DNA from 2 places in the Nostoc sp. C96 genome. Region 2 is predicted to be linked to the other one. Evidence: riboswitches for the same ligand, from Rfam matches in the RefSeq annotation. Region 2 holds a riboswitch; the other holds the start of a gene.
The links. Region 2 has a riboswitch for cobalamin ahead of cobG (precorrin-3B synthase). Riboswitches for the same ligand answer to the same signal wherever they lie in the genome.
Positions count from the first base shown of each region.

Region 1: linked by a shared signal. The riboswitch ahead of AC504W_RS15290 (DUF1636 domain-containing protein) and the one ahead of cobG (precorrin-3B synthase) in region 2 are both predicted to bind cobalamin.

Region 1 covers NZ_CM182020.1:3,584,143-3,599,808, forward strand. Annotated here, with positions in the region: gene AC504W_RS15260 (4a-hydroxytetrahydrobiopterin dehydratase) at 29-334, shown strand; gene AC504W_RS15265 (iron uptake porin) at 798-2,495, opposite strand; gene AC504W_RS15270 (metal ABC transporter substrate-binding protein) at 2,815-3,804, shown strand; gene AC504W_RS15275 (metal ABC transporter ATP-binding protein) at 3,844-4,632, shown strand; gene AC504W_RS15280 (ArsR/SmtB family transcription factor) at 4,643-4,996, opposite strand; gene AC504W_RS15285 (cobalt-precorrin-6A reductase) at 5,087-5,848, opposite strand; gene AC504W_RS15290 (DUF1636 domain-containing protein) at 5,853-6,272, opposite strand; cobalamin riboswitch at 6,295-6,452, opposite strand; gene AC504W_RS15295 (hypothetical protein) at 6,633-7,064, opposite strand; gene AC504W_RS15300 (hypothetical protein) at 7,175-7,348, shown strand; gene AC504W_RS15305 (MBL fold metallo-hydrolase) at 7,345-8,121, opposite strand; gene modA (molybdate ABC transporter substrate-binding protein) at 8,361-9,155, opposite strand; gene AC504W_RS15315 (TOBE domain-containing protein) at 9,256-9,705, shown strand; gene rbp (RNA-binding regulator) at 10,178-10,495, opposite strand; gene AC504W_RS15325 (DUF305 domain-containing protein) at 10,851-11,510, shown strand; gene AC504W_RS15330 (heavy-metal-associated domain-containing protein) at 11,535-11,729, shown strand; gene AC504W_RS15335 (aromatic ring-hydroxylating dioxygenase subunit alpha) at 12,120-13,178, shown strand; gene AC504W_RS15340 (hypothetical protein) at 13,406-14,062, opposite strand; one part of gene AC504W_RS15345 (IS630 family transposase) at 14,174-14,594, shown strand; one part of gene AC504W_RS15345 (IS630 family transposase) at 14,594-15,291, shown strand; gene AC504W_RS15350 (heavy metal translocating P-type ATPase) at 15,356-15,666, opposite strand, start outside.
Region 2 covers NZ_CM182020.1:1,507,375-1,523,040, reverse strand. Annotated here, with positions in the region: gene AC504W_RS06545 (cadmium resistance transporter) at 1-261, opposite strand, end outside; gene AC504W_RS06540 (DUF1003 domain-containing protein) at 514-1,128, opposite strand; gene AC504W_RS06535 (carbohydrate ABC transporter permease) at 1,350-2,276, shown strand; gene AC504W_RS06530 (hypothetical protein) at 2,293-2,538, shown strand; gene AC504W_RS06525 (metallophosphoesterase) at 2,693-3,523, shown strand; gene AC504W_RS06520 (metallophosphoesterase) at 3,610-4,443, shown strand; gene cbiE (precorrin-6y C5,15-methyltransferase (decarboxylating) subunit CbiE) at 5,143-6,345, opposite strand; gene AC504W_RS06510 (MFS transporter) at 6,350-7,555, opposite strand; gene AC504W_RS06505 (glycosyltransferase family 39 protein) at 8,103-9,713, opposite strand; gene AC504W_RS06500 (GNAT family N-acetyltransferase) at 9,778-10,593, opposite strand; gene radC (RadC family protein) at 11,035-11,766, opposite strand; gene AC504W_RS06490 (TMEM165/GDT1 family protein) at 12,119-12,739, opposite strand; one part of gene AC504W_RS06485 (IS1 family transposase) at 13,043-13,382, shown strand; one part of gene AC504W_RS06485 (IS1 family transposase) at 13,382-13,728, shown strand; adenosylcobalamin-variant (AdoCbl-variant) riboswitch at 14,057-14,140, shown strand; gene cobG (precorrin-3B synthase) at 14,202-15,666, shown strand, end outside.

The sequences.
Region 1 (15,666 bases), 2.1 Mb from region 2:
TGATAAATCGATTGGAGACATAAATTGTATGATTGGCAATCAATTGGTACATTGCGCTGTGCTATCACCAGATGAACTGGAGCGCGCGCTCGCAAGACTCAATCATTGGAAGATTGTAGACGGTAAACTCTACCGTCACTTTGAATTCACCTCATTTATCGCAGCATTTGGCTTTATGACTCGCGTTGCACTGATTGCAGAAACCCAAGGCCATCATCCAGAGTGGTTCAATGTTTATAACCAGGTTACAGTTCAACTGACAACCCACGATGCAGGTGGAATTACCATGAATGATGTTACTCTTGCCCAAAGCATTGATACGTTAGAGTTGTAAAGTCCTGCTTCAGGTAAGGGTATTGAGTTAGGTCGAGGGGAAGATAATACTCCCCCTCGACCTAACTCAAGCCCTTATTGGTGTTGCGATGATGTAAGTCATCCAAGTCAATTTATTGTTGCTTCAGAACCTTTATCTAACCAAAATTGGACGGCTTTTCCTGAGCAAAGTATGCTATTCGTTCAAGCAGAATCATTGATACCAACAATTAGAATTTTGGAGAGTTTCACCTAATTTTATTTGCATAAAAATACAGCATAGAAGACGCAAAGTTATTATTTGCGTCTTCTATGAAAGTTTCAAAATTTAACGTGAGTTCGACCCATTAAAAACCCCTCTCCAAACCTCTCTCCCACCGTGGGAGAGGCTTTGAACGCTTAATTTTTCGTTGGTAATTAAGATATTTAAGCTCCTCTCCGCATCGGAGAGGGGTTGGGCAGAGGTTCATCGAACTCACGTAAATTTAAAAAGTGAATGTGGTTCGGATTGTCCCAATCACAATGTCATCGTTGTCGTTATTATGGTCTGGCGCAGTTAACCAGATAACTCCTGGAGTAATGCTGATGTTATCACTGAGTTTGTATTGATAGAAGCCTTCAATATGCAGTGAAGTATCAGAGTCTGTACCAATAGTATTTCTTAACCCACTACTGGCACCTGTGACTTTTGGTTCCATCCCCACAATAATGCCCCCAACACTACCTTCTTTACCTAAATCGGGGAAAGCGAGTGTGACTGCATAGTTCCAAATGTCCAGTTCACCACGAGGAATAGTACCATTATTTGTATCAACTGCTGCTAAGGTGCGCGTGTTGGTATAGCCAACCCAACCACCAATAGCAAACTTCGGACTAAGTTGGAAGGATGCTTGGAAGCCGTAGGAATTGCTCGAAATTGGTAGATCTATTCCCTCTCCTAAAACATCTGTAAAAGCCGGATTACTTGCCAAAGCAGTACGCAAGTTAGCACGGTTACTACCAGCGGTCAAATCAGCATTATAGGAATTAACGTAGGTAAAACCGAGAGTCAAACCTTTAGTCGGTTGGACTGTTAACTGTCCTATAGCACCGTAAGCGCCGTTAAATAGACCATTTCCAGAGGTAGGGTCGTTAGGGCTGCTGGCTAGATAACCTAAACTTAATTCCAATGCGTCGTTGAACTGGTGTCTTAGACCAATTCCTGCACCAGCAACAGGATAATAAATTGGGTTGCGTGTACCAAAGTTAGACAATGCACCAAAATCACCATCACCGTCAAAAAACGGGTTCACAGTATTGGTAAAGTCATCGGCTGCACCCGCGTTGGCTTCTAGGATGACTGTGGTTTTTTCGCCTAGAGGAAAGCTATACAACAGTGCATCTATAGCTACCTCATTACTATTACCAGAACCGAAATTTTCATTATCTACAAACCGCAAATCTCCTTCTGGTGTGAGCGTGGAAGCGGACAACGCATCCAGGTTGGTGGCTTGCAGTCGAGTTCTTAACAGGTCTTTACCTGTAAAACTGGTGTTGAAGTCAAGGCGTATTCTATCGCCAAATGAAGTTCCTCTATCAAGATTACTACCATCGGCGCGATCGCCTGCAAAAAAGCTGATGGGTGCAAAAATAGCAGTACCACTGAGTTTGGTTGTGGTGGAAAACTGATTAGCTTCTAACTCAGAGGTGCGTGCTTCTAAAGCATCGACACGACCCCGCAATGTGGCTAGTTCTGCGGTAAATTCTTCTTGGAGTTTTTGTAATTTGGCTAAATCTTCTTTGGTAACTAAATCAGCCGTGGCTGTAGCTAGTAGTTCGTTGACTCTATCTAAACAAGCATTTAAACCCGCAGCAAACTCATAACGTGTGAGTGCGCGATTACCACGATATGTACTATTTGGATAACCAGCAATACAACCATAACGCTCTACTAGTGATTGCAACGCTTGGAATGCCCAATCTGTAGGTTGTACGTCCGACAATTGCGACACGGAGGTAACTTGTGCCATTGTCTGTTCTTGATATAGATTCTCAAGTGGTTTAGCTGGACTAACAACAACTAAGGGCTGATTTTTCTCATCTGATGTGGTTGATATTTCACTAGCTAATGTATTACTACTAATTGATATTATGCTGCTAAAAGCTGCTGGAATAGCCAGCCAATAATGTAATTGTTTGTGCATTTACTCTCACACTCTTTTACCGTCGGTAGCGCTGAAAACTGCGCTTTGTTCAACAACACTTTTAAAAAGTATTCTCAAAATATTATCAGTATTGAGTAACTCTTTTAATAAATAAGGTCAAGAAATATTTATTTTTCTAAGTAATTTTTAGGTAAAAAAAATACGTTTTACTGATATCTGCTGTATTTGCCGACACAAAATTTTTCTCAAGTTGATTGCATGAGAATGATAATTATTATTATAATATTGAGCATTAGAAATAAGTATCATTATCATAGTGGTAAACATCAAACAAGTGTCCCTTTCTCAAAGGAATCGGATGACTACGAATCAGAAAAGACAACCCAGAGGTATATTGTCGTTAATTTCTTTACTCACATTGCTAGTGAGTATTAGCGGCTGTAACCAAGCAAATACAAATCAAAAAACCAGTGTTGAGAATTCACCACAGGTACAAGAGGCTTCCCAACCATCAGCTAAAACCAAGGTCGTAACGACATTTTTACCGATGTATTTGTTGACCAAGGCGGTGGCAGGTGATGCGGCTGATGTGGAAATTTTAGTTCCTCCTGGTACAGAGGTGCATGAGTACCAAGCAACACCAGATAATGTAAAGGCGATCGCCACAGCTAAGATATTAGTGAAAAATGGTTTAGGCTTAGAAGAATTTTTGGATAGTACCGTTAAAAATGCCCAAAATGCTCAGTTAGTTGAAATCGATGCTAGTCAAGGGATTAAACCTTTAAATGAAATTTCCCCAGTGGAAACCACCGCAAAAGCAGAAAAAGACCATGACCACGCCATAGGGAATCCTCATGTTTGGTTAGATCCTGTTTTAGCAAAACAGCAAGTAATGAATATTCGAGATGGATTAATTGCTGCTGACCCAGAAAATAAAGCCTTTTACACAACTAATGCGGCGGCTTATATCCAGGAGTTAGACAAATTAAATAGTGAATTTCAACAAGCCTTACAGAAAAAACCTAATTGTACCTTTGTGACTTTTCACGATGCTTATCCATATTTAGCACAACGCTATAATCTTAAACAAGTTGCTGTAGTCCAAATTCCCGAAGATCAATTATCACCAACAGAGATACAAACAGTAGTTAATACAGTCAAAAATTACAAAGTTAAAGCTTTGTTTAGTGAACCAGGTGTAGATAATAAATTACTGAAAACGCTGGCACAAGATTTAAAATTAAATTTGCAGACTCTAGATTCTTTAGAAAAAGGTGAAAAAGACCCGCAATACTATTTCAAAGCAATGAGATTAAATTTGCAGACTCTCGAAACCTCATGTCAGTAAAATACTATTTTGAATTTCAATAAATAATTTTTTGTTCTTATGAATTTACCTATTTTAAAAGTAGACGGATTAACTGTATATCAAGGAAATTATTTAGCGCTGCGAGATGTTTCCTTTGAATTATTACCAGGAACAGATACTGCTATAGTTGGGCCAAATGGTGCTGGTAAAAGTACTTTAGTCAAAGCAATTTTAGATTTATTACCTCGCAATGCTGGCACAGTCGAAATTTTTGGTTATCCAATTACAAAACTAGGCAATTTACGTCACTGCTTGGGCTATATGCCACAAAATTTCATTTTTGATCGCAGTTTTCCTATTTCTGTGGCTGAATTAATTGGTTTGGGATGGAATCAAGAATTTCAACAGCAAAAAGCCAAGGCAAAACATTCGTTGTTTTCTCAACTGTGGAAACAAAACCGAGATAAAACAGCCGCAGTCACAGAAGCTTTACGACGTACAGGGGTTTATCATTTGCGACATCAACCGATAGGAACTCTCAGTGGTGGTCAACTAAAGCGGGTGTTACTTGCTTATTGTTTAGTTATGCCGCGAAAACTGTTGGTATTAGATGAGGCTTTTGCTGGGGTTGATATGCAAGGTGCAGCCGATTTTTATGTTTTATTAAATGAGTTAAAACAAGAAGAAGGCTGGACTATTTTACAAGTTTCTCATGATATTGATATGGTAAGCCGCCATTGCGATCGCGTTCTTTGTCTCAATCAAACTGTGGTTTGCACTGGTCAGCCAGAATTTGCTTTATCGCCAGAAAACCTTTTAGCAACTTATGGCCCAGGTTTCAGTCGTTATCACCATCATCACAATTAAAATTCCTATTTTATTCAGGTTCATCTAAGTGTTCGGCTACTACCTGATAAAGATGCAGAATATGATTATCGTGGAGGCGATAAAAGACATTACGGCCTTGCTTGCGGTAGTTGACTAAACGCATTGCCCTTAAATTTCTTAGCTGATGAGAAACCGCAGATTCACTCATCTTTAATGAGGTGGCTAAATCACTCACACACAATTCTTTTTGCGCTAAAAAAGAGAGAATTCGCAGACGATTAGCATCTCCTAGAAAGCTGAAAAAGTTCGCCATCCGTTGGGCTTTTTCAATATTAAGAAATTCTTCTGTGAGGGGTGATAAAATCTCACCATTGATAGTTGATATTGAGTTTTTCTGAATCATTTCTGTAATTTAAAACTTAAACATAAATAAATTGTTAAACCAAGATATATTATAATTTTTTTTGATAAAAAATCTGAAATTTCTCTATTTTTAACAGTGTAATTTATTTAGTAACCAAGCCACTGCACTATTAACATCTGCAACTTGTTCGCCTGCTGGTACTTTTGGACGCTTGACCATAACAACCTGTACACCCAGTTCTCGCGCAGCCAGAATTTTGGCGTAAGTTGCATCACCACCACTATTTTTACTAACGATGGTATCAATGTTGTGCTGAATCAGAATTTTCCTTTCATTTTCTAAGACGAAAGGGCCGCGATCGCACAATATCATTCCTGGTGGTACTAAGGCATCTTGTCCAGGAGGATCAATCATCCGCATCAAAAACCAAATATCTTGGAGGTGTGCAAAGGTGCCTAGTTCTTGTCTACCAACAGTTAAGAATACTCTTTTTGCTTGATTTTTTAAAACATCTGCGGCGGCGCTATTACTTTCTACTTCAATCCAGCGATCGCCTGTCACTTTTTCCCAGGCCGGACGAATTAACATTAATCTGGGTATTTCTACTTCATTGGCCGCCGCTGCTGCATTGAAGGATATCTGATTTGCAAAGGGATGAGTAGCATCAATTAATAAGTCAATTTTCATTTGACGCAGATATTCCACCAGTCCCTCTACACCACCAAAACCACCAATCCGCACATTTCCAGATGGAACTGATGGTTCACGGGTGCGACCAGCTAAAGATGCGATCGCTTCAATTCCAGTGATGCTTGCAACTTTCGCACCGAGTTCCGCAGCTTCGCCAGTGCCACCCAAAATTAAAACACGTTTATACTCAGCACTTAGCACTTGACTACAAGGAGGGAATTTTCGCTAAAATACCCCTTTTCAAGGGTTCTGGTCGTTCTGACCAAGGCAATAATCCGTTAGGTTTAGCGTAGTATTGACTAGCACATTCTAGGATAGCCGCCGCACTACTATCAACATTTAAATCACCAAACAGATAAGTTAACTTACCTTTAGCAGCAAAGGCGACAACACAAGAACGGTTACAAGCACTCATACATTCAACAGCTTGGATCGAAAATTTATCTTGCAAATCCCAATCTTGTGCTAGTTGCTGAATCTGGTGCAGTAATTTTTGACCGCCGCTTTCACCTACACGCTTACCATCTTGCCAAATGCTGGCACAGGTTTGGCAAACAAATAAAGTATGAGTCTGGGAAGCGATCGCAGGCGAATTAGTTGTAATAGTAGTATGAGCAGCAGTCATCCGTACCTCGCAGATGTGTTGGACTTATTAGTATACTTCGGCGGGCATCCTGACTTGAAAAGTTAATTTTCAGTTTTTTGTCTTTCCTTCACAGTTGCGGGACAGTGCCGGATTTCCACCGAACTTTCCCCGTTACCTTTGGTGGCTGATCTCCACCAAAACCGAATATTCTGTTTATTATATCATCTGCATTTTTTGGAAAAGGAATAAGTAAATCCCCATCTTTAAAATTAAGCTATGGCTGAATAAAGGGCTTGATTATCAATCATTCATAAACAACAATAACCCCGATTTTTTCCAGAAATCGGGGTTCTAAATACCTGTTATTTTCACAGATGAGATAGAATTTATATGTATTAATTAACGCAAAAAAGTCTTTTGTAAAGATGACAGTTGTACATCAACCGCACTGAGATAAGTGGAATCGTGTAGAAATTGATCTGGTAGTTTTTTGGCTTTAACAGCAGCTTGAACTAAATCTTTTGCGTTCAGAGTACCTATTTGGTGTTGAAATATCAGTGTGCTGCCACTAGGAATGCCTTGTAATTTGAGATTACCTTGATAAGCAAGATAAACAAGATTAAAAGGTTGAATTCCACGGAAAGTAGTAACATTACTAGGAGACATGTAAGAGTTAATAGCTGTAGTTATTACTTGACCATGTGTTGTGATGTGAGTTACGTCAATATTTGCGGATGTGATATCCGTAGCTGTTTGAGCAGACGCAATTCCTGCGGTAAGCATCATGGAAGCAACTGTAATAAAGGAAGCTGTTGAAGTTGAAAGTTTCATAAGTTTATACTTCCGTTAGGTTTAAAAGTTAGAATAAATACTTTCTAGTACTGATATTTATTTGTGATAATTTCAGACTTTCTATACTTAGTTTGCCTGAAAAGATAATTGTGAAATATAACTACAGTTGGGGTTTCTTGATTCCGGAAAAAGTTTATCAAAATATACTGAATATTAAAATTGATGAAAAATCTGGCTGTGAGGTTTTTTCGTTGCTCTTGGTGATGATTAGCGATCGCTGTATTTTTGCTGTGACAACGGGCGATCGCCTATACAAAGTTTAGCAGGTTACAGCACGCTTTTTTAAAGCTAATTCTAAGCGATCGCCAGGTTTAGGTTCCAGCACTTGAGTAGTCAGATTATTTTTCTCAAGCGAAGTACGCAAATCTTCCGCCGTACCCACAGCCTTTAAAAAATTTACCATCAACCCTTCATAGATTGCATCTGCTTTTGCCGCTGTAGGTAGGATAAATTGCGGTTCCAACCATTTAGAGACTTCCAAGGCGCTGTTTGTCCCGCGAATAATTGCGCCGATTAAAGGCAATGCCAAATCAACTGTTGGCGTAATGATGACATCAACAGGTGCAAATTGTTTTAGTTGTGGTGAATGATAGCCATGTGGCTCATAGTAGAGCGAGAAATTAGTTGCTAATTCTTTCAGCAGATAACTATTTTCTGTCAGAGTAGGGCCAATGGGAGAACCAGGCAAAGCCCTAATTTCTACTTGATTATTTAAAGTGAAACTTTGACCATGCTCTAAACAGGTGACACAAGTGTAACCCAAATCTTGAACTACTTTGGCAGCGTTAGGAGAAGCCACTACAGGAATTTTGTGGTCAAGTTGCTTCAATGTTGGCAGATGTGCATGGTCTGGCAAACCTTGAGACAACAATATCAAGTCGATATCTTCCTCAATTAATCTTTCTTGTTTGAGAGAAGCTTTAAACAGCCAATCTAAGCCAAAACTTAACTCGCCAACTAACCAAGGGTCAACTAGTATGCGTTGACCACCAATTTCCATTAACCAACTATTGTTGTCTAACCAAGTTAAGTACATAACCAAACCGAAGTAACACCTGCCTTTATTATTACGGATGAATTTAGAGGCTGGCGTTCACCTTGGTTTTTGGTCATTGTTCATTAGCGAACGGCTGCGATAATCGAGAGAAGTCAGCTCATTAGCCAGGGTATAGGGGCGTAAGGGTTTTGAATACCTACACCCTGACTCAACCCTTAATTTTTCCTTGCTTGCGTCAGTCCTACAGATGAAACACTTCAGATTTACTCAACCCTTTTTCAAGGCAGTATAAAGCCATATTTTTTGAGTACCGCCTTAGCTGCACTACTCGATAAAAATTGACTAAACTCCTTAGCTGCAATGGCATTCTTACTCCGTTTCACAACAGCCATTGGATAAACTATTGGGGAGTGATATTTCTCATCAGCCGCCACAACTACTTTTACTTTGTCAGAAATTTTGGCATCAGTAGCATAAACTAAACCTGCATCAGCATTACCACTTTCTACCGCTGCCAAAACTTGACGCACGTTGTTGGCATATACCAGTTTAGGAGTTATTTGCGACCAAATTTTTAACTTTTGTAGAACTTGCTGCGCGTATTGACCAGCCGGAACGCTTCTGGGTTCACCAATAGCGATGCGCTTGATTTTAGATTCTTTGAGATTGTAAAGGCTGGTAATGCTAGTAATATTTTTGGGTACAACTAAGACAAGGCGGTTTTTTGCCAAAATCGCGCGTGTACCGGGAAGCAACAGCCCTTTTTGTTCTAAAGCATCTACTTGCTTTTTCCCAGCGGAAATAAAAATATCAGCTGGTGCGCCTTGTTCAATTTGTTGTTGTAATGCTCCAGAAGCCCCAAAGTTATAATTTATATTGACATTGGGTTTACTTTGTTGATAAATCGGTTTAATTTCTTCCAATGCTTCTTTTAAACTAGCAGCCGCCGAAATAAGTAAATTGACGTTCGACTGTGCCGTAACAACAGAAGGTACAATGAATGTTGAGCAAACAGCAAGTAACAAACTAGCCAATGCTGTGCCAAAAAAGGAAAGAACTTGTCTTCTTTTCATAGAAAGATGGTGTAGCAATAGGTTCTTCTGCAATTTGATGGCGCTTGGTAGGATCATACCGAGCGTCATTCCAGTCTTTACCAACTGAATTGGTAACATTATGCCAAGAAAAGAACAAGGATGGATCACATTTCAAACATCGGAAGAGGAACGGAAAATTCTCGAAGAGTTTTGCCAGGACTCACAACGCACCAAAACCGAGATTCTACGGGAGTTAGTCCGTGGTCTTAATAAGCACCAAGCATCACAAGCGCCTATACCAACCAAACAAACTATTACACAGGTAAATCAGGAAAATTTGGCAATACCTACTACGGAAGTTAGTAGTCCTAAGAAGGCTTTAAAAGTTAGCTCCCGGAATATTCTCAAGGGTGTGGTGAAAAAAGTTGTGACTGGGGCTGTTAATTGTGAGGTAACACTAGAAATTGTTCACAAAGTTGAGCTAACCTCAATGATTACGAGAACATCTGTAGAAGAGTTGGGTCTAGTGGCGGGAGAAGAAGCCTATGCTGTGATTAAATCTAACGATATTGTGATTGCTAAAGAATAAAGATGATGGAATTACAGCGAAACTATTAGATAAAGAGTATAAGGAGCTTAACTTAAATAGGCGTTTAAGTTTGAATTAAACGCCTGCTAATAGCTTAGAAAACTTTTATTTATAGTAGTTCAATACTCAGTCTTCTTCCCTAACTGGCGTAATGCTAAACCACATTCAGACATATTATTGAGTGTGAATTGATTGAGGTCGTACGTCACAAAAACTTTCTGCCAAAACTACATTTAAAACATCCTTGGTGCTTATATTTCCCAAGTTTTTGGGCTGAAAGTGCGGTATTTTTGCAATGTTTACTGAAAATCCACAAGCTCAGTTCCACCAGAGAAAGAAAATTTACTAATTATTTTTTAATAAATAAAATTAGCAAAAACAAAAGGCTCAAGTACTAAAACTTGAGCCTTTTCTAATTTAGTTAACTGAGATTATTTATTCATCTCAATACTATTTTCTTAAAGGGTTGAACTTAGTAGCGGTTACGGCCACCATAGCCACCACCACCGTTTCCTCTGTTACCACCACCACCAAAGGAGCCACGATCTTCTCTAGGCTTGGCTTTGTTAACTTTAAGGTCACGACCCATCCACTCAGCACCATCAAGTGCATCAATAGCAGCGGTTTCTTCTGCATCGCTACTCATCTCTACAAAGGCAAAGCCACGTAGACGACCTGTTTCACGGTCGGTAGGTATCTGAATGCGCTTTACAGAACCATATTCTGCAAAAACACTGTTCAGAGCATCTTGTGTAACTTCATAAGAGAGGTTACCTACGTAAATTGACATAAATTTAATCCGAAATCGCAAGTTTGCAGAGATTTAGATTTCGGGGAGAAGTCTGTAAATACCAAGAGGAAAAAGCCTATCAATACTAAAAACAAACGCTATCGCCGAATTAACTCTCACACCTCATCATTACATAAAATGTTGATATTTGGAAAAAAATAGAAAAATTGTAATATAAAGATATGTAAACCTGCGATCGCCCAATCAGAATTTGCTCAATGTAACAACTTGTAAACTATGCTAGATTCTCCATGCGGCTGGAGAGTCTAGGATAAATTTGAGTCTAGTTATTGACTGTGAACAGGATGTAACAACTAGAACAAAAATAGTTCCTTTGAAAAAAAGGAAGAAGAGTATGTTAAGTAAATCAACAATTTATGGGCTGGTAGGTATACTCGCAGGTAGTGCTATTACAGCTTTATCCATTACTTACACTACCAGAGCCGCGCAACAGCGTCCTTTACAATCTCCACCTTGTGGCACAAGCAGTTCCATGCCACACAAGATGGCTGGGACACACCAAGTAGATCAGCACTTCATCGAAATGATGATACCTCACCATCAGGGAGCAGTAGAGATGGCAGATCTAGCTTTGCAAAAAGCACAACATCCTGAGCTTAAAAAGCTGGCTACTGCGATTAAAGCCGACCAGAATCAAGAAATTGACCAAATGAAAGCTTGGTACAAACAATGGTATGGCGCGGAAGTTCCTGCTACTCCCAAAACTGGTATGGGAATGGTTCATGGTAGAGGCCAAAATATGCCGGAAATGTCCATGCACTCAGGAATGATGGGTATGGGGATGAATTTAGAGACATTAAAAAATGCCTCTGACTTTGACAAGGAATTTATTCGCCAGATGATTCCACACCATGAGTCAGCAGTAATGATGGCCAAGATGGTAGCAAATAATGCTACTCATCCAGAAATTCGCAACTTAGCTGAAGCTATCATCAAGTCCCAAACTGCGGAAATTCAACAGATGCAGCAATGGTATCAAGCTTGGTCTAAATAATTTTATCGTTCAAATCCTAAATCTATGACACTTACACTTACAGTTCCCAACATGGCTTGTTCTGCTTGTGCAAACAATATTACCAATGCTGTGAAAACAGTTGATGGTAGTGCAATCGTTCAAGCCGATCCGACAACTAAGCTTGTTAGTGTGGAGACTCAAGCTTCTGAGCAAAAAATTAAGGATGCTTTAGCCGATGCTGGCTATCCCGCAGCCTAATTCTTAATGAGAAACTAATGGACTTATTGTAACAGTTAGAGTAAGGGTTCAAGGATAAATTGCTTTGAACCCTTATTTTTATGAAAAACCAACTTTTCTAATTATTTATTAAATCAAAATATTTTTAAATTAATTGGTATTTTCCGCAGTTTCAGTTTTGCAATTACTGATAATACTGGGGTTGTTTATCATGCAACTTTATCTGATTAAGCCAGAATTTTACTATTGTCTTTACCTATATATACAGAGTATTACTTAATTAATTAAATTCAAATTTTAGCTAGTACTAAAAATAACCGTTTTTATGAGATTAACATGATATTCCTAGAGGAACCGCTTCACCACTCGTGAAACGTGCAAATGAATGTTAACTCGCAGAATTTTAGTTAGATGCGTAAACCTAAAACTTTTAATAATTCAGAGCGTTTTATTGAGGGCTGGTATTGGGTAATGCCATCTCAAAATCTGCGAATAGGCGAAGTTAAACCTGTTACTATTTTAGGGAGAAATTTAGTAATTTACCGTGGTCAAAATAAACAGGTAGTTATTTGTGATGCTTACTGTCCCCACATGGGCGCTCATCTTGCTGAAGGCAAAGTAGAAGGTAATGAATTACGCTGTTTTTTCCATAATTGGAAATTTGATAGTCAAGGAATATGTGTAGAAATTCCCTGTTTATATGAGCCATTACCTCTTAAATTAAAGACTTGGCCGACAGAGGAAAAGTACGGCATGATCTGGATTTGGACAGGAGAAGCCACACAACAACCACTACCATTTATTCCAGATGTAGACCAAGATGAGTTCGATGTTACCTTTGGTTTTCACTTTTTCAAAAACTGTCATCCTAATATAGTGATGATTAATGCAATTGATGCTCAACATTTTAATACAATCCACCAACTGCCATTTGAAATTATTTTTGATACAGAGGAATATAGTCCAAATACAATTATTTTCCGTAACACTACCGATGTCCGGGGAGATTATAGCTTTAAAAAACTTATTCGGAGGATATCCACAAGGTCGATTACTTACAATATTTGTTATTGGTATGCTAGTACTTCTATCGTGACACTGGGGTTTGATTTTTTTAGTTTACATATTATGTTTGCCCTGCGGCTTATAGAAGGTGGCAAAACGGAAGGACGAACTATTTTAATGATGAAAAAACGTAAAAGAATTTTAGGAAAGTTATTTAATCAATTTGTGCTGTGGATGCTCAAGCTTTTTGGTCAAAATTTTGTTAAGGGTGACAACAAAATTTTTAAGACAATGCAGTTTAATTTTAAAACTCCGATTAAAGCGGATCAGTCTATTGTGCAACTGATCAACCATGTTGAAAAACAAAAACCTCTGACATGGGGAACTTGGCAGTTAGCGCGATCGCGCGAGGTTGAAGCTCAAGAAAACCCTAATAAATGGCGTGATGATTTAATTAATGATTAAGTAATGCTGAAAGCTGAAAAGTTAAAGTCAAATTTTTGCTTTTTTCTAGGCTATGGCTCAAATAAAAAGAAGTGGCAAAGCCACTTCATCATTCCCAGGTAGAACCTAGAGATAAGTATAGCGATTTCAGAAATAGAAAATGGTATAAATAGACACTGATTAATCTGAGATGCCAATTTTTCTGGCTGATCAAGCGTTAAGATTTTAATTCCGACTAATGTGCATCGCTACTGCTCTGGGTTAAGTAAGACCATCATCTGTGAAACTCTCATTCCTAAAGGCTTCCAGTAAGGGTTGCTAGAAGAAAAGGTACTGTCACCTAATACAGCACGATAGTGATGAGGATATTTTTGGTCAGCATTAGGCGCAGCGTCTACTTGCAGGATGAGTTTACCCTGATAGGAGGATAGTTTGCTGCTGTCTAGCAAAATCGTCCCGCCATAGTCCCAAGCCAGTCCATATAGTTTAAAATTGCCTAATTTTTGACGTAACTCACGCCACGGAGTCCCAACACCAATACCTTCGCGGGTTTTCCAAGCAGTTCCTAAGTTACGCACATCTAGCGGTTTGGTACGAGTGTTATCACTCCAAACGACTAAAAGCGATCGCTCTCGACCTAAGTTTAACTGAGTTGCGGCAAAACTACCGATTCCTTCTGCGCCAGAAATAGTTTTATCGACTAGGCGAGACGCACCAAATAGTTTGACTAAATCTTTTTTGGTGGTTGTAGGTGTAATCGGCCCAACTCGTTCGCCGGGAACGATTAAAGTATCTGTTAATTGTTGTGATTGGGTAACAGTGAAGTGATGAGAATTATTTTGCGGTAGCGCAACGGCTGGGTGTGCTGAGTAGCTAATTAATAAAGCTAATGCAGCCGTTGTCATGTTTTTAATTGGTAGATACACTATATTTCTTGAGTGAGTAGTATTCCACCAGAGTAATTTTGACAGGTAGTGTTCTAAGTGAGAACATAGTCTAAAAACACTTAAGACACTATGCCAGTTAAATATACTGTTAACCTGACTCAAGAAGAACATCAACAGTTGGTTGATTTAACCAAGAAAGGAAAAAATTCAGCTCGTGTTTTAAAACGATCGCAGATTATACTGTTGGCAGATCAAGGTTATCAAGACGAGGCGATAGCTTCAATGCTAATGGTAGGAGAATCAACAGTTCACCGTACACGTCAAAGATATGTAGAAGAAGGAATCGAGTTAGCCTTAAGCGAACGGCCTCGTAAGGGGAGAGAGAAAAAATTAACTCCAGAAGCTGAAGTTTTTTTGATTGCAACAGCCTGTAGTGACCCACCATCTGGACGTGAGAGTTGGACAATGCAACTATTAGCTGACAAGCTGGTTAGCTTGGAAATAATTGACAGCATTTCGGACGAAACAGTACGTACAACACTTAAAAAAACAAGATAAAACCTTGGCTGAAACAGGAATGGTGTATTGGCGAAATAAATGCTGAATATATATATAGAATGGAAAACTTACTATACTTATATGCTGAGTATTTTACGCCGTTTAATCCGATTGTTTGTTTTGATGAAAGACCCTACCAATTATTGGCTGATATTGTAGAACCATTACCTTGTCAACCAGACCAACCACCACGCATAGATTATCAATACTCTCGTGAAGGAACTTGTAACTTATTCGTATTTTATGCTCCGCATTATGGTTGGCGACACGTAGAAGTCACTTCATCAAGAACCAAAAAAGATTTCGCCCACCAAATGAGAGATTTGGTAGATACTCACTTCCCAAGAGCAGATAAAATTCGAGTTGTTTTAGATAACTTAAATACTCATACTCCTGCTGCTTTATATGAAACTTTTCCTCCAGGTGAAGCTAGAAGGATTCTTGAGCGTTTAGAGTTTCATTACACTCCCAAGCATGGTAGTTGGCTTAATCAAGTAGAAATTGAAATCTCTGTTCTCTCACGTCAATGTCTAGACCGTCGCCTTAGAGATATTGAGACTTTACGCCAAGAAATCAAAGCTTGGGAACAAGAGCGTAATCACCGAAAAGTAAAAATTGATTGGCGTTTTGTTGCTTCAGATGCCAGAGTTAAATTTCAACGATTTTATCCTACTTTAAACCTGTCATAATTTTCTTGGTACACTACTAGTAGTAGGAGTTAAACTGACGACTCCTATTGCTGACAGTTCCCTGTTACTTCATTACTCTAGTAGCATTAAAAATTGCCAGCAAAGCTACACCAACATCAGCAAATACAGCTTCCCACATTGTGGCTACACCTAAAATTCCCAAGCCAATAAATGCAGTTTTAATTGCTAAGGCGAAACTAATATTTTGCCAAACTATTGTGCGGGTTTTTCGAGCAATTTGGATTGCTGTAGCTACTTTAGAAGGCGCATCTGTCATGATGACTATATCGGCGGTTTCGATGGCTGCATCTGAGCCTAAACCACCCATCGCCATACCTACATCGGCTCTAGCAATTACAGGTGCATCATTAATTC
Region 2 (15,666 bases):
TAGACGATTTAAGCCAATAGCGATGGGTGCAAAACCGAGAAACCCTATCCAGTGAGATGGCAAAATTAAACCACCTAAAAAACCAGCTAAACTAGCAATTACTAATGTAATAAAACCAAGATATTGACCAATCACAATGTGCCGCCGACGGAAATTTGCATTTACTTGCGAAAATAACAGCGTTAGAATGACTAAATCATCTAAGTTTGTAGCGGTAAAAGCTGTTATTCCAGTAGAAATTCCCGACATGATTCCATTCATTTATCTTTCTCCTTTATCTACACATTGAGATTGTGTCTGTTGTGCTTGATTGATGTCTGCAAATACTGGGTAAGTTGCTACTTTGTTAAATGTGGAGTTGTAGCCTTGCCAGTTAATTGAGTTGCTGAAGCAATTCAAATATGTGATTGTATGATAATGCTGGTTATACTTTCGAGTGGCAGAGTCAAGATTTTAGTCTAGAACAGGATCGAGATATTTAAAATTTAGACTCTCACTGTTGGTAATTCATGATTATCGACGAATGTATTGATCAATAACTTTGGCATTATCGACAATTGATTTATCATGTTTGCTGGCTTGTTTAACAGGTGCTGCTTTAGGAAATTTATCGTTAATTTGTACAATCAGTCCTGGTGCTAAGGCGACTTGATTATCTTTAATTTCTTTAGAAGTAGCTGCTAAATTTACTTTCATTTCTCGCAGCATTTGCTGTTGTTCTTTGACAATTTGAGTCAGTTCAGCGATTTGTTGCGAGTGCAATGTATCTAACTTTTCATGAAGTAATTCGATGTTTTGTCCGGCGCGTAAGTTTACTTGATGGTCAATCTCAGCGTTGCGGCGGTCAGTATCAGACTGACGGTTTTGACTCATCAAAACTATGGGTGCTGTGTAAGCTGAAGCGAATGAAAAAACTAAGTTGAGCATAATGAATGGTGACTCATCCCAATGGGGAACTCCTGGCGCTAAGTTCATTCCCACCCATCCAGCTAAAATGGTACTTTGACAAATCAGAAATTTCCAAGAACCTACCTGAGATGCAAGTTTATCCGCCAGGTGTTGTCCGCGAGTTAATTCTTCAGGTGTAATTTGTTTTGGCTCTGATTTTTGTCTAACTACTGGATTCATAATTTACCTCCGTGGGTGATTGCTGTCTGTGTTTTTGTCTATGGGTTTAATTTATGCTGTTCTTCTGATAAGTACAAATATTATTATTTTTTAAATTGATAGATTTAAGTGATTAATACAGCTACATACCCAAAAGTACTTAGATGACGTTTGAGCGATCGCTCTCCAACCCCATCTCTTCGTGTAATATGAGTTAGCTTTGCCGTCTCACCAATACTGTTATGAGTCAACTGACATCTAAAGATTGGATTCTCATCCAACAACGACTCACCCCGTACTTGTTTTTGCTACCTGCTTTAGTGCTATTGGGGTTAACTGTATTTTGGCCTGCATTACAAGCCTTTTACCTCAGTTTCACCAGCTACGAAGATATTTCCCAACCGCCACAGTTGATAGGTTTTACAAATTTCTTGCGTTTGTGGAAGGATGCAGTTTTTTGGAAAACTTTAGAAAATACTTTTCTTTATCTGGTGGGTGTAGTACCAATTTTGGTGATTGCTCCTTTAGGGTTAGCAATTTTGGTTAATCAAAAACTCCGGGGAGTTAGTTGGTTTAGAGCCGCATATTACACACCAGTGGTAATTTCAATGGTAGTTGCAGGTATAGCCTGGAAATGGTTGTATGCAGAAAACGGTTTACTTAATCAGTGGCTAAAAACTTTGGGAATTTTCCCCGAAGGAATTCCTTGGCTAACTAGTCCAGATAAAATCTTGGGGATTATTCCCATTTCTCTCGCCAGCGTAATGGCTGTGACTATTTGGAAGGGATTAGGTTATTACATGGTAATTTATTTAGCTGGGTTACAATCCATCCCCGCTGATGTGTATGAAGCCGCAGCTATTGATGGCTCGGATGGTATTCGCAAACATTGGGATATTACAATACCTTTGATGAGACCTTATTTAGCTTTAGTAGCAGTAATTTCAGCTATTTCTGCAACTAAAGTTTTTGAGGAAGTTTATATTATGACCCAAGGCGGCCCACTCGATAGTTCTAAAACTATTGTTTATTATTTATACGAACAAGCTTTTAGTAATTTAGATATTAGCTATGCTTGCACAATTGGGTTGATATTATTTTTAATAATTTTAGGACTGTCAGTTTTACGCTTAAGTCTTAATCAAGAAGGCGGAGATTCTATTGTCTAGAAAACTTATAGGATGTTTGAAAAGTCGTAAAGTATACCAACAACCCCTCTCCAAACCTCTCCCCGAAGCGGAGAGAGGCTTTGATGTTACCAAAAATATTTTTCAAACAACCTCTTATCAGATGTATTTATCTGCTGGCGATCGCACTTCACCCTCATTTATCAGTAAATCAGCGAAAGTTCATACTACTGTTGTGATTATTCTCACCCTGTTGTCTAATTTACTTGGTAAATGTTTCACTGAGTCAGCAATTATTTCTTGACCTGCTCATATAATTGATTTTTTATACTAACCACAGAAACACAGGGTTGAATAAAGATTTATCAAGTTTCTCCAAAGTGTTTAACCTGCAACTTTCAAATGGCGGATTGTTAGCTAGACTTTAAACGCTATGATTGAAATTTATTAAACCTATTATGCACTGGTTATTATCTGGGCCGTTGACTGTGGAAAAATTAACGGTTAAGATTGCGGGTTTACCTGCATCGTTACAAGGTAAGAAGTTGGTGCAGATGTCCGATTTTCATTATGATGGTGTGGCTTTGTCTGATGAGATTTTAGAAAAGGCGATCGCATTTAGCAACCAACTAAAACCAGATATAGTAATTTTAACAGGTGATTATGTTACAACTAGTCCGCAACCAATTCATCAACTAGTTTTAAAATTAAAGCAATTGCAAGCTCAAGCTGGTATTTATGCCATACTCGGTAATCATGATATATATTACCGACATTCAAAAACAGAAATTACCAAAGCTTTAACTAACATTGGTGTACATGTTTTATGGAATGAAGTTGTCTATCCTTTTGGTGATGAATTAGCGCTAGTGGGACTCGCAGATCGTTATTCACCAGAATTCAATCCTGCGCCAGTCATGGAGCAACTAGACCCAAATATCCCCCGAATTGTGTTATCTCATAACCCTGATACAGCGGAAATATTACAAACATGGCGGGTAGATTTGCAGTTATCTGGTCATAGTCATGGTGGTCAAATCGTGATTCCTGGCTTAGGGGCGGTTATAGCTTATCGCAAAAAAATAGTCCAAAAAATCCCCTACAAAATCCGGCGTTACTTTCCATTGTTACGCCGAGAAAATTATGTCCTCCGCCATTGGGAATGGGCGCAGGGTTTACATCGTGTAGGAAGCAATCTGCTATATGTCAATCGTGGTTTAGGAACTTATTCCCCAGGAAGGCTATTTTGTCCGCCAGAAGTGACATTGATTACCCTACAAAGAGAATAAATTGTGATTAAATTTTTACTATCTTTTAAGATGGTTTTTATTATTTGATAAGCTGTAAACGCTGCTATGAGGAGTGTTTCTGCACTATGCACTGGTTGTTTACGGGACGTTTAAGTGTAGATAAAATAACGGTTAAGATTGCCGGACTGCCGCAATCTTTAGCAGGTACAACATTAGTACAGTTATCAGATTTTCACTATGATGGAATGCGCCTTTCGGAAGAAATGTTGCAAGAAGCGATCGCAGTTACAAATGAAGTAGAACCTGATTTAATTGTCTTAACGGGTGATTATGTCACTGATGATCCTAGCCCAATTCATCAACTGGTGATGCGGCTCAAACATCTGCAAAGTCGCTGCGGAATTTATGCTGTACTTGGTAATCATGACATCCACTACAATCACTCCCAAGCAGAAGTGACAAATGCTTTCGCTAGTATTGGAGTTCATGTTCTGTGGAATGAAATTGCTTATCCCCTTGGCGAAGAATTACCTATAGTCGGTTTAGCTGATTATTGGTCGCGGGAGTTTAATCCTGTACCTGTGATGCAGCAACTAGACCCACTAACACCGCGGATTGTTCTGTCTCATAATCCTGATACTGCCAAGATATTAGAACAGTGGCGCGTTGATTTACAGCTATCTGGACATACGCATGGGGGTCATATTGTCATTCCCGGTTTTGGCCCTGCGGTTTTTTATTACAAGAAGTTACTCAAGCAATTACCAAAAAAACTGCGCCGACGGGTGCCATTTTTATTTGATGATTGTTCTAAAGTAGTGAGATATTGGGAATGGGCGCAAGGATTTCACAAAGTAGCAAATAATCAGTTATATGTTAATCGTGGTTTAGGAACTTATCGACCAGGACGCTTGTTTTGCCCACCGGAAGTTACGGTGATTACTCTAGTTTGTCAATAGTCAATAGTCAATAGTAATTTGTTGTTAATTCTTGGATAAAAACTATTAACCGCCTAAGTTACGACCGATCAACATCAGTAACTACAGGCGGTTTATTAAACAATATGCAATCGTTCGAGAAGATTGAAAAAACAGAAGAATTAACTCAAATAAGGTGGACAAATGCAATCGTTGTTCTCAGACTTCAACATCCTTGATTCTAAATAGGCAGGCATTTCTGGCTGTATGTTCAAAAACCTCCAATAAAATCAATAGAATTAAGGCGAAAACACTTCCATAGGATGTAATAGTTGAGTTGCGATCGCGTGGATCTTAGAGCAGGAGGTACAGGCTCTAATTTCAAGTTTTTTTATTTCACTTAAACTTAACCTTTTTGTACCTTGAATTTAATTTAGCACGCGGCAATTTTAATTACTATGTGTATTTACCAAATGTGAACACCGTTAATGTGTCGTAATATTCGGGTGAATTTTCTTAAAATTGGTGAGGCTTTTTAATTACATTTATATTAAGTTAATTTAAGCAAAATGACTGGAAGTCCCCGCTACACAGACAAAACCAACTCATACCATTTCACGAAAAAAATGAGACAAATTTATGGGTTTTTCATTCTTTCCCCCTGCTCCCTGCTCCCTGCTCCCTGCGGTCTATTTGTATCAAACTTAAAGTGAAACGGTATTACGTGGGTTGAATCGAAAATTATTTAACTGCTATCCATTGGGTAACAGGAGACATCCCTCGCCATCCGAGGAATTTACCAATAGGTTCTGCTTTTTGAATAGCAATCCGGGTAAAACTACCGCCAACTTTTTCGTACCATTGAAATAAGGTTTGCTCTCCTTCGATGGTGACGGCGTTCGCAACTAAACGACCACCTGGGGGTAGTGCTGACCAGCAAATATCAAATAATCCAGCTGCTGTAACTCCACCACCAATAAAAATAGCGTCTGGTGTGGGTAAGCCTGGCAAAACTGATGGTGATTTTCCGGCGATAATTTCTAGGTTGGGTGTACCCAAAGCTGTGGCATTATCGGCAATATATTGCAGTCTAGATGAATTTTGTTCAATGGCGATCGCTCGACACCGAGGATGGCTTCGCATCCATTCAATGGAAATTGAACCACAACCTGCGCCAACATCCCACAAAAGTTCTCCTGGTATGGGTGATAGGGTTGATAAAGTAATCGCTCTGACTTCTCGTTTGGTTAATTGTCCATCGTGATGATAGGCATGATCTGGCAATCCTGGTAATCTTGGTAAAGCGACAACGCCAATATCAGCTATACAATCAACGGCGATAGTATTCAAGTCAGCAATTTCTGTTTCACTCCAAGCTGCTGCTGTACTGACAATTATCCGTTCGTGAATCCCGCCGATACGTTCTAAGACAATAATTTTACTTTCACCGTAACCCCGACTGTTCAAAATTTGGGCGACAATTGGCGGGGTTTCCTTACCAGCGCTCAAAATTAATAACTTGGCTTGGGGATAAATATAAGACTGAAGCAAACTCGCAGGACGACCGCACAAACTTAAAGTCTCTACCTCAGTTAATGACCATCCCAGTTTGGCGCAAGCGAGGCTAAAGGCTGAAGGTGCGGGAATAATTGTGATTTCTGAGATGGGAATATGTTTGGTTAAGGTGACACCAACGCCGTAACATAGAGGATCACCGCTGGCTAAGACGCAGATTTGCTGACCACGACGGCTGATAATTTCTGCGATGGAGGCGCTAAAAGGAGAAGTCCAAGGAATTTTTTGGTGCTGGTCATCACTGGGAAGCATGGCTAAATGCCGATCGCCTCCTATAATAACCTCAGCTTGAGTAATTATAGAACGGGCGATCGCACTTAAACCCTGTAATCCATCTTCGCCAATCCCTATAATAGACAGCCATTTCAATGTTTTATTCCCCAGTCCTGATTCGAGAAACTTTCTTACACAAAAGAATACACAAAGTTACTACTAAAAAAGCAACTTCCGCCAATAAAAATGCACCGACAGATGTTAGACCAAGTTGTTTAATTAATAGTGAAACTATCGCCGTTCCGCCAGCACTACCACCAAAGTATAAACCTGTACCTAAGCCAGCCTGAGTTGCGGGTAGTTTGCCTAGTGCGAAGGGAATCATACTGATCAACACTAAACTAAAACTCATCCCAAAAGCCAGAATTAAGGCGATCGCCAAAATATAATTATCGTTTAATATTGTTAACCCCATCAAGCCTGTCATTGTTCCCAAACCCAGCAACATCGATTTATTTGCACCTAAATCTGCTGTCCAGTCTCCTAAAGGTACAGATGCAATTGCTGAGACTAAAAGTATCTCAGAAGCAATAAATTCTACTTGCAATCCTGGGAGTTGAGTTTGTAATTCTTGGGGAAAAATGGCAAATAACAGGTTAATTTCAAATCCTGTGGCTAACCCGATGACAAAAATCAGGCTTAACAACACAGTCGGCGTAGTTGCAGATTTATCTTGATGATATATGGTCGGGACAAAACTATGTTTGGGAGTGAATATTTGCAAAATATATGCGCCCAAGACTAAAGCGATCGCACCTAACATAAAGGTAATCGATGCACCTAGACTAGAGAGTAAAGTGTTGAATAATGGGGCGATCGCTCCCACTGTACCAAACACTAATACAAGAATGGCATTTGCTTGGGGTAATTCTGTTGTGGGGACAAACTGAGTTAAAAGTGCGATCGCCGGGCCACGAAATATAATCATGGCGATCACCCAAGCCGTCATCAGCACGGGAATAATCCAACGAATACCTGTGGGTAAATTGTAGTCAGCTAACAACGAAACACCGACAAACATTAATCCAGCTAACACCACCCCAAAGCTAATCATCGGTAAACGACTACCCAAGCGCTGCTGGATGCGATCGGAAATTCCCCCATTCAAAGGTTCAAGAACTGCGGCGATTAATCCTTGCACTATTCCCAGCCAACCAGCTAATTCAACTAATTCTAGTTCTTGTAATATTTTTGGTTGATAAAAAGCATATACCATCCAACTGAGGATGATTGCTGCTAGTAAAGCTGCTAATCCCCAAACTTGTCGCCATAATATTTCCCGGCTGGTGTTGCAAGAGTTAACCATTCTTCTGCCTTATACCCGTGGTGTGATTTTAAGACAAATTCTTCTATTTAAATCGCATTAAAAATTGCACAATTGGCAAACAGGGAAATGCTCACTTGTACAATTCATAACATCTAATTCATAAAAGGTAAGTAGGGCTTAGTGATATTACCAATAATACTTTCACTAAAAAATAACCTTACCTACATAATTTTGATCACCATGAATTTAGCAATTTCACTCATCCCTAGATTCACTTAACGTTATTTACTGTACATCTTTAATATCCGCAATTAAGTTAAATACTTTCTAAATTGTATGTTTAACGACAATTTTAGCTATTTTTACTTTTAGATAAACCTTACCATATTAACTAATTTATGTTATCTAACTTTGTATATAATCGATTACTTAATTAGTTACCCAGATTACATCAATAAAATCACTATTATGTCAATTTCCATGCTGGTATAGCAGTCAGATTTAATTTTTGAAACATTAAATTAGATTGCTATAGACTCATACAGTTTCAATGTACTGAAAATGGATGGTGCGGACAAATTATACTTTAACGTGAGCTTTGAGATTTACGTAATTCCCAAAGTGAGTAATATTCATTTCGATAAACAAGATTTATTGGGGATTGGTATTGAGTTGCTAATTGCTGTCGCCAAGTGTGAGAAATATTCAAGAAAAAAACCTGAGTATAGGTATCAGAAATATTCGGAATAAGTTGATTGTTCACCAATTTAAACTGAACTCGTGGTTCTACAAGATAACTTAAAGAAAACACATTGCCATAATTAATCCCCTCAGCATTGCTAATTAACAATGGACGTGCAGAGCGATTAATAATTTGAGCAGCTTGGAGATTATTGTAACTTACTCCTTTATGCCACCAAGTTTCAGCTTGATAATATACCCGCGAAGAAACTAGTCCACCAATAATTAATAGCGCTATAATTGTTTGCCAGATTCTTCGCCTTGTTAAACTGCCATTATAAAGTTGTGTAGCTAATAAATAAATAACAGCAATCTGCATACCTAAATAAGACGGCAAAAAATATGGTTCAGAACCTAGCTTAATTTCACCAGATATTAAGGCTGGTAAGATTAATGGTAGTGATGGTACTACAATCAAAATCACAATAAATAACCAAACTTTATAGTTCGTAGTGCGACAAAGTAAATAAATCGCGCATCCTATTAAAATTACCAAAAATGAACAGATTAAATAATTTAAATTGTTATCTAATACCAAATCTAAATCAAAAAATATTCTACTGATTTGTCTCAGTAAAAATGGGAATAAAGGTATTGGTGCTAACTGCGTTTGTATTCCCTGATTTGACAGTAAAAACTGAAAAAATTTAGCTAATCCAATGATCATCCAAGGAATAAAAGCAAAAAAAGCAACAATGGAGGCTAATAGATAAGCTCTAACAGTTTTATTTAGCTGAAATTGGGAAATTGTGATGACATAAATACTATGTGCGATCGCCAAAAATCCACTCCATAAACTGGTGTAGAGACTTAATACTAAAGTGACTGTATAAAGGCTCCAAATAGTAAACTGGTCTGGAGGTAGTTTACCTGGAGGTTTTGATTCTAAACGTAAGGCTCGCAGGAGTGCAGCACTGCTGATGATAATAGTGACTAACCAAAGAATATATTCTTGGGCTTCTGTGGCATATATTAAGTAAATTGGCGAGACAGCGGTAATTGCGATCGCTAACCAAGGTAATGATAATGGGACAACAAATAATTCCCGACATAACCAATAAATACCAGGAAATACTAATAAGCTAATACAAGCTGATAAACTCCTAATGGCTGTAACTGAATTGCCAAAAATTCCTAACCAAAATCGGGCGATCGCATAATAAAGCGGTGGATGCTGGGGATCTTCCTTCGCTAACGACATAATCGTATCACTCAGTCCCTTTTGTTGATTAATGCCTTGGAACTTAGCAAAACTTTCGGAGGTAATTACACGACCATTAAATAATTGCTGTTTGACTTCCGCAACTGTATAACCAGAAATTCGCAATGATGTATATGTTTCATCATGGGAATAAACTTTGCTATCTAGGTTAAAAAAGCGAAACAATACAGACATCACCAGCAAAACAATAATTAAAAACCGCAACCAACTAGGAATGATTGTGTTCTGCTGCATAGTTAGATAAATTATGAATATATTAGGGCGATCGCTACTCAACTTCCACTAAAAGCTTTTTTGCTCAAGGCAAACTCGGTTTTTTGGCAAAACATTTCGGTAAATGCCATCTTGTGAAGTTTTCTAGATTAGAAATTGTTAAAAAATCAATTGTTTTAAACTGCCGATCAATCGCAGGCAAACTACATATTTTCGCCCCAATACTTAAATAAGCTTGGACAATCTTCGGAATGTTTACCTCATATTTATCTAAACAATATTGATCAATTTCTAAACCATATTGCGAATTGGGATAAACTAAAATACTTGAATGTGTGAAATGATTTTTTTGAAAAAAATGATATGTACAAGCCGCTTCTCTAGCAGATTGTGTCATTAACGAAGCACAGCCAAAAAAATATTTATTTTGGCTCCAAATCAGATAATTAGCTAATCCTTCCCATAGCAATAGTAACGCTTGACTGTTACGAAATTCTTTAGCAATACACGCACGTCCAACTTCCACAGATGCTTGTAGCACATTATCAGGAATTGTGTTGAGATTAAACACATCAGCAGCATCAAAACCCAACCCTTGAGATGCCATTTGATAAGTTTGCATCCGATAAGTGCCAATTGTTTGACCAGTCTGTTGAGAAATCAGCATCAAATGATGACAAACTTCATCAAACTTGTCTCTATCCATCTGGGTTAGGCTAGAACTAGAAAATCCTAAACCTAGTTCCCGATTAAAGACTTCAAACCGCAAGCGGAAGATAGATTCTAATTCTTCTTCAGTTGCGGCCAGGCGCAAGATGTACTTATCGGTTTGCAGGACTGGAAAATCTGCCAAAGAAGAAGAATTGAGTGAATAATTGATGTTGCGGTAAGAAATTTCCATCTGTCTTCCAACTTAGATGTGCGGAGATATCCTAGTAAATTCATACGCTTGATCAAAACATTCGATGCACTAATATATCCAAGCGTTACAGACGCAATTGTCTAGGATATATTTCCAGAAAGGTTTTCTGATAAATCTTGACTTGGGAGCGTGTCAGGTTTATCTGATAATTCTTGCCAAACCTCTTCTGAAAACAGAGTTGATTTTCCCATTTCATCGACAATTCCTCTCTGCGTCATAATTTGAGAAGTCAGCAGAGTCACCAGAGTGAGAAATGGGTGCTTTTATTATGCCTATGGCTAGGAAAAAAATCTGGCAATAAGATACAAATTTGACGAATACATAGATTAATTTTGTTGTCAATAGACAATTTTCGAGATAGAGCAGGGGAGCAGTGATGTCAAGTTTGTATAAATACCAAAACTCTCCACCTGCGCTACATCAATCAAATTGAGGATAGTCATTCCATAAAGTTGTTATTTCGCGCAAACTTTGGTGATTTCCATTACCTAAAATTACATGATCTAGCAACGGAATACCTAATAACTGCGCTCCTGCTAATAATTGACGAGTCAATTCTATATCTTCTTGACTAGGTTCAATGTTCCCAGAAGGATGGTTGTGGGCGACTATTGCTCGTGTTGCACCTTGACGAATTACTTCCCGAAAAATTTCTCGTGGCGAAGCTAGGGTTTCGGTAGCAGTACCAATGCTAATAACTTGTGTACCTAACAAACGATTTTTAACATCCAATAACAATACGGCAAAACGTTCTTGGGTTTGCCACATTAAATCTTGACTAAGCGCCGCCGCCGCCGCCATTGGACTATCAATTGCAGCGCCATCTGAAGGACGGGAGAGAAAGGCACGTTTGCCTAGTTCTACCGCAGCTAAAATGCTGGTGGCTTTTGCTGGGCCGATACCAGGAACTTGCATTAATTCTGCTGGGGTAACTTCTCGCAAAACTGCCAATGGGTCACGTTGGTGTTTGCTTAATTCTTGTAAAAGATATTGTCCCAAACCCACTGCTGAGAGTTTTCCTGGCCCTTGACCAGTGCCTAAAAGAATTGCAATTAACTCCGCTGTTGCTAAAATTTTGGGGCCATGAGTCATCAAACGTTCACGCGGACGTTCATTTGTGGGGATGTCGGCAATTCTCAGACAATAGGTCATAGAAGCATTCAAAGAATAGTTACCGAGCAATACCTTTCGGTTAAGATATCTCTTCTTTGAGGCAGCAGGGGGGCGGAGGAGCAGAGGGGCAGGGAGAGGTTAGTGTCAATTCTCCCTTGCACCCCTGCACCCTTGCTTACCTTCTCCTAAAGGAGACGCTACGCGAACACGAGTAAATTCCTTATCCGAAAAGTATTGAGTTACCGAGATGGAACTATTTTTAGTTATCCCTTGTTTGCGCTCAAAATTATCTTAATTTGAGAAAATCTTTAATTTTGGCAAGTATTAGAGCATCAATTCACTAATCAAAAACCTCCTTCCCTACGAGGGAAAGAGGTCAACCTATTTCTCTTTACACTCCTTCTACAGCCGCAACCACGCCAAAAATCAGAAATAAGCATCCACCCATAAAGGTAAGTTGGCGTTCAGAAATGCGTCCGGCGATGAGTTTACCACCGATAACTGCGATCGCTGCACAAATACTATGTCCTAAAATTGCGCCAATTGTTACCCCAATTGGATTATTACCCGCCGCTAAAGCAATTGTGGCAATTTGTGTGCGATCGCCCCACTCTGCCATAAATGTTAATAAGAAGGCTTCTGTTAAAATTGCCGAAGGGGTTTTGCGCTTTGGTAGCTGTGCATCTGCTTTTTTCACAGCGGCTTCTGCTTCTTCTACAACATCTGCATCACAACTCGCCGCCGCCATTTTACTCGCGTCATATAACAGCTTAATACCGAAGGCCAGAAACAAAGCAATTTCCGCATAATGAATGTAAATTTTTGGGAGTAAAGATGCTGCTTGCCCAAATACCACCGAGAGGATAGTCATTGCTGCTAAGGCGGCTGTTACCCCAATAAACACCAAGCGCCGCGAATGGTGCATTGCCAAAATTACAGCAATAAAAAAAGTTTTATCACCAAGCTCAGAAACGGTAATTAATAATAAACCTGCGGTAAAAGCTGTTAACACTCTCTCAAGCTCCTGAAAAATTCGTAGCGATGTGAGCTTGAAGAGAGCCAAAAGACCTCACCAAGCTCACATCTTGTTTGTGAACTTAGTGAAGGTCTCGCTTTCAAATACTTAGCATTTGACATCTGAACCAGGCTTATCACCAGTATGTTGACTCAGATGAACTGGCTTTTAACTGAAAAAGTTATGCCAGTAGCTACTCCCCTTCGATTAACCTAAATGTTACATCTATCTATAGTTAGAGTCAATCATTAAATTTTAATGGGCGTTGCATAATAGAGGGATGACTTGAGGGTATCTACTGTGCAATGTCCATACTGCGGATCTACGAAAATTCGTAAGAACGGAAAGCGAAGAAGTAAACAAAATCACATTTGCGTATCATGCGCTCGCCAATTTATTGATTTGTACGAGCCACCAAAAGGATATTCTGAGGAATTGAAACAAGAATGCTTAAAAATGTACCTTAACGGTATGGGTTTTCGTGGGATTGAACGAGTCAAAGGAGTACATCATACTACTATTATTTATTGGGTCAAACAATTGGGAGAGAAACTTCCGGACGTACCGAAAGAAGATGTAATTCCAGAAGTTGGAGAACTTGATGAATTAGAGACATTTGTTGGTTCAAAAAAAACAAAATTTGGTTATGGACAGCAGTAAATCACTTTACTCAAGGTATTTTAGCCTGGGTTTTGGGAGACCATAGTGCCGAAACTTTTGAGCCATTGTGGAAAATTGCTAAACAATGGAAAAGCTATTTTTATGTGACAGATGGCTGGAAAGTTTACCCAAGCTTTATTCCAGATGGAGACCAAATTGTCAGTAAAACATATATGACACGAGTTGAAAATGAAAACACTAGGCTTAGACATTATTTAGCACGCCTTCACCGAAAAACTTTATGCTATTCCAAGACAGAAGAAATGCTGAGATACTCGGTTAAATTATTACTTCATTATTTGAAGTATCAAACTGTACCTACATAAATCGATTCATCCCTTCATTCAGCAACGCCTTTTAATGACTGTCGGCAACTACGATCATCTTAGCAGTTGCCACTGTGACCAGAGACTGTCAAATACAAAAAATATGTCAGCCATCGCTGATGACAGAATTTTTGGCAACAATCAAATGGAGTGTTAGGTGTAATCAAAATAACCTTGAGCAAAAGTGCGATCGCATCTGGTAGTAACTTACATTCATGGTCAGAAAAACACTCTCAAACTTTCATTCCTCTGTGCGTTAGTCTGATGATTAATGAAAAATGTGAAGTATTGAGCATTGCAAATACCGTCTCATGGTAAATTACTAAGGCTTGGAGTTGGGAAACTCCGGTGAAATTCCGGGACTGTGCCGCAGCTGTGAAGGGAAATCCCAAGTCAGAATGCCAACTCCGGGTGTGTCTAGAAGACACAATGATGATCTAATCTCTGCGTCGCACAGAGAAGGAGTTAGGACTTTGTTTTCGGGATTTACTGCCTGTCCAGGCTTATTTTATGCTACATCGGCTCAAGATGGCATTTTGTCTCGCCTGAGAATACCTGGTGGGATACTTAATAGTCAACAATGTCAGTCGATCGCAGACATAGCAGATAATTACGGTGGTGGCTACGTTGATGTCACAAATCGCGCTAACCTGCAAATTCGAGAAATTAGTCAAGGTATCAACAGCGAAGTTCTCCAGCAATTACAAAATTTGGGTTTAGGTTCTCACAATTCGGCTGTAGACCACATCCGCAATATTATGACTAACCCCACAGCGGGTATCGACCCAGAAGAATTAATCGATACTCGCCCTTTGGTGCAAAACTGGGATGACTATATAGCAGCGCATCCTGAACTCTCAGGACTATCAGCCAAGTTTAGCGTTTGCTTTGATGGCGGTGGAAAAATGGCGGTAAGCGATCGCCTCAATGATATCCTGTTTACTGCTGAGTTAATCGACACTCAAGTTTACTTGCGCCTGCATCTGGGATTAATTAAAAGCAAACCACCCATTGATATAGGAATTATCTTGTTGCCAGAACAATGTTTATCTATTTTGGCAGCTTTAGCAGATGTTTATTTACATCATATTGATATCAATAGTCAGCGTAAGCCACGTTTGCGAGAAGTTGTGAATAGTTTGGGATGGGAAAATTATCTTCAGCAAGTTGAGCAGCGGTTAAATTTTTCTTGGCAACTCTGTGAGAAGTTGATCAACACATCTTCTCAAGCAAAGAAGGAAGAATATTTCAGCCATATTGGTGTTCATCCCCAACGACAGGAAAATTTATTTTATATCGGCGTAGTTTTGCCTTTGGGTAGGCTTGAAAGTCAGCAAATCCGGCGTTTGGGCGATTTAGCAGCAAAATATGGTAGCGGGACTATTAGACTCACACCTTGGCAAAATTTGCTCATCACGGATATTCACCAAAAGAGCGTTATTGATGTTCAAAATAAAATAGCTGAATTCGGATTAGATTCTACAGTCACAAATATTAAAAGTTCATTAATTGCTTGTTCTGGTAAACAGGGTTGTGTCGCTTCTGCTACAGATACGAAAGGTCATGCTTTGGCATTAGCCGATTACCTAGAAACTCATGTTAAGCTAGATAGCCCAATTAATATTCACTTTAGCGGCTGTGAAAAATCTTGCGCTCAACATCACAACAGTGACATCACCTTACTAGGTGTGAGCGATCGCAATATAGAAAGTTATCACGTTTATGTTGGGGATAGAGAAAATCACGCAAAATTCGGTCGAAAAATCTATCAATACGTTAGTTTTGCAGAACTACCTGCATTGATAGAACAAATACTCAAAGTGTATAAAATTTATCGCTTTAATCATGACGAATCTTTTCTAGAATTTGTCAATCGTTATAGTATTACCCAACTAAAAGATCTATTGAAGAGTCCCAAAATCTGCGTTAATTTGCGTT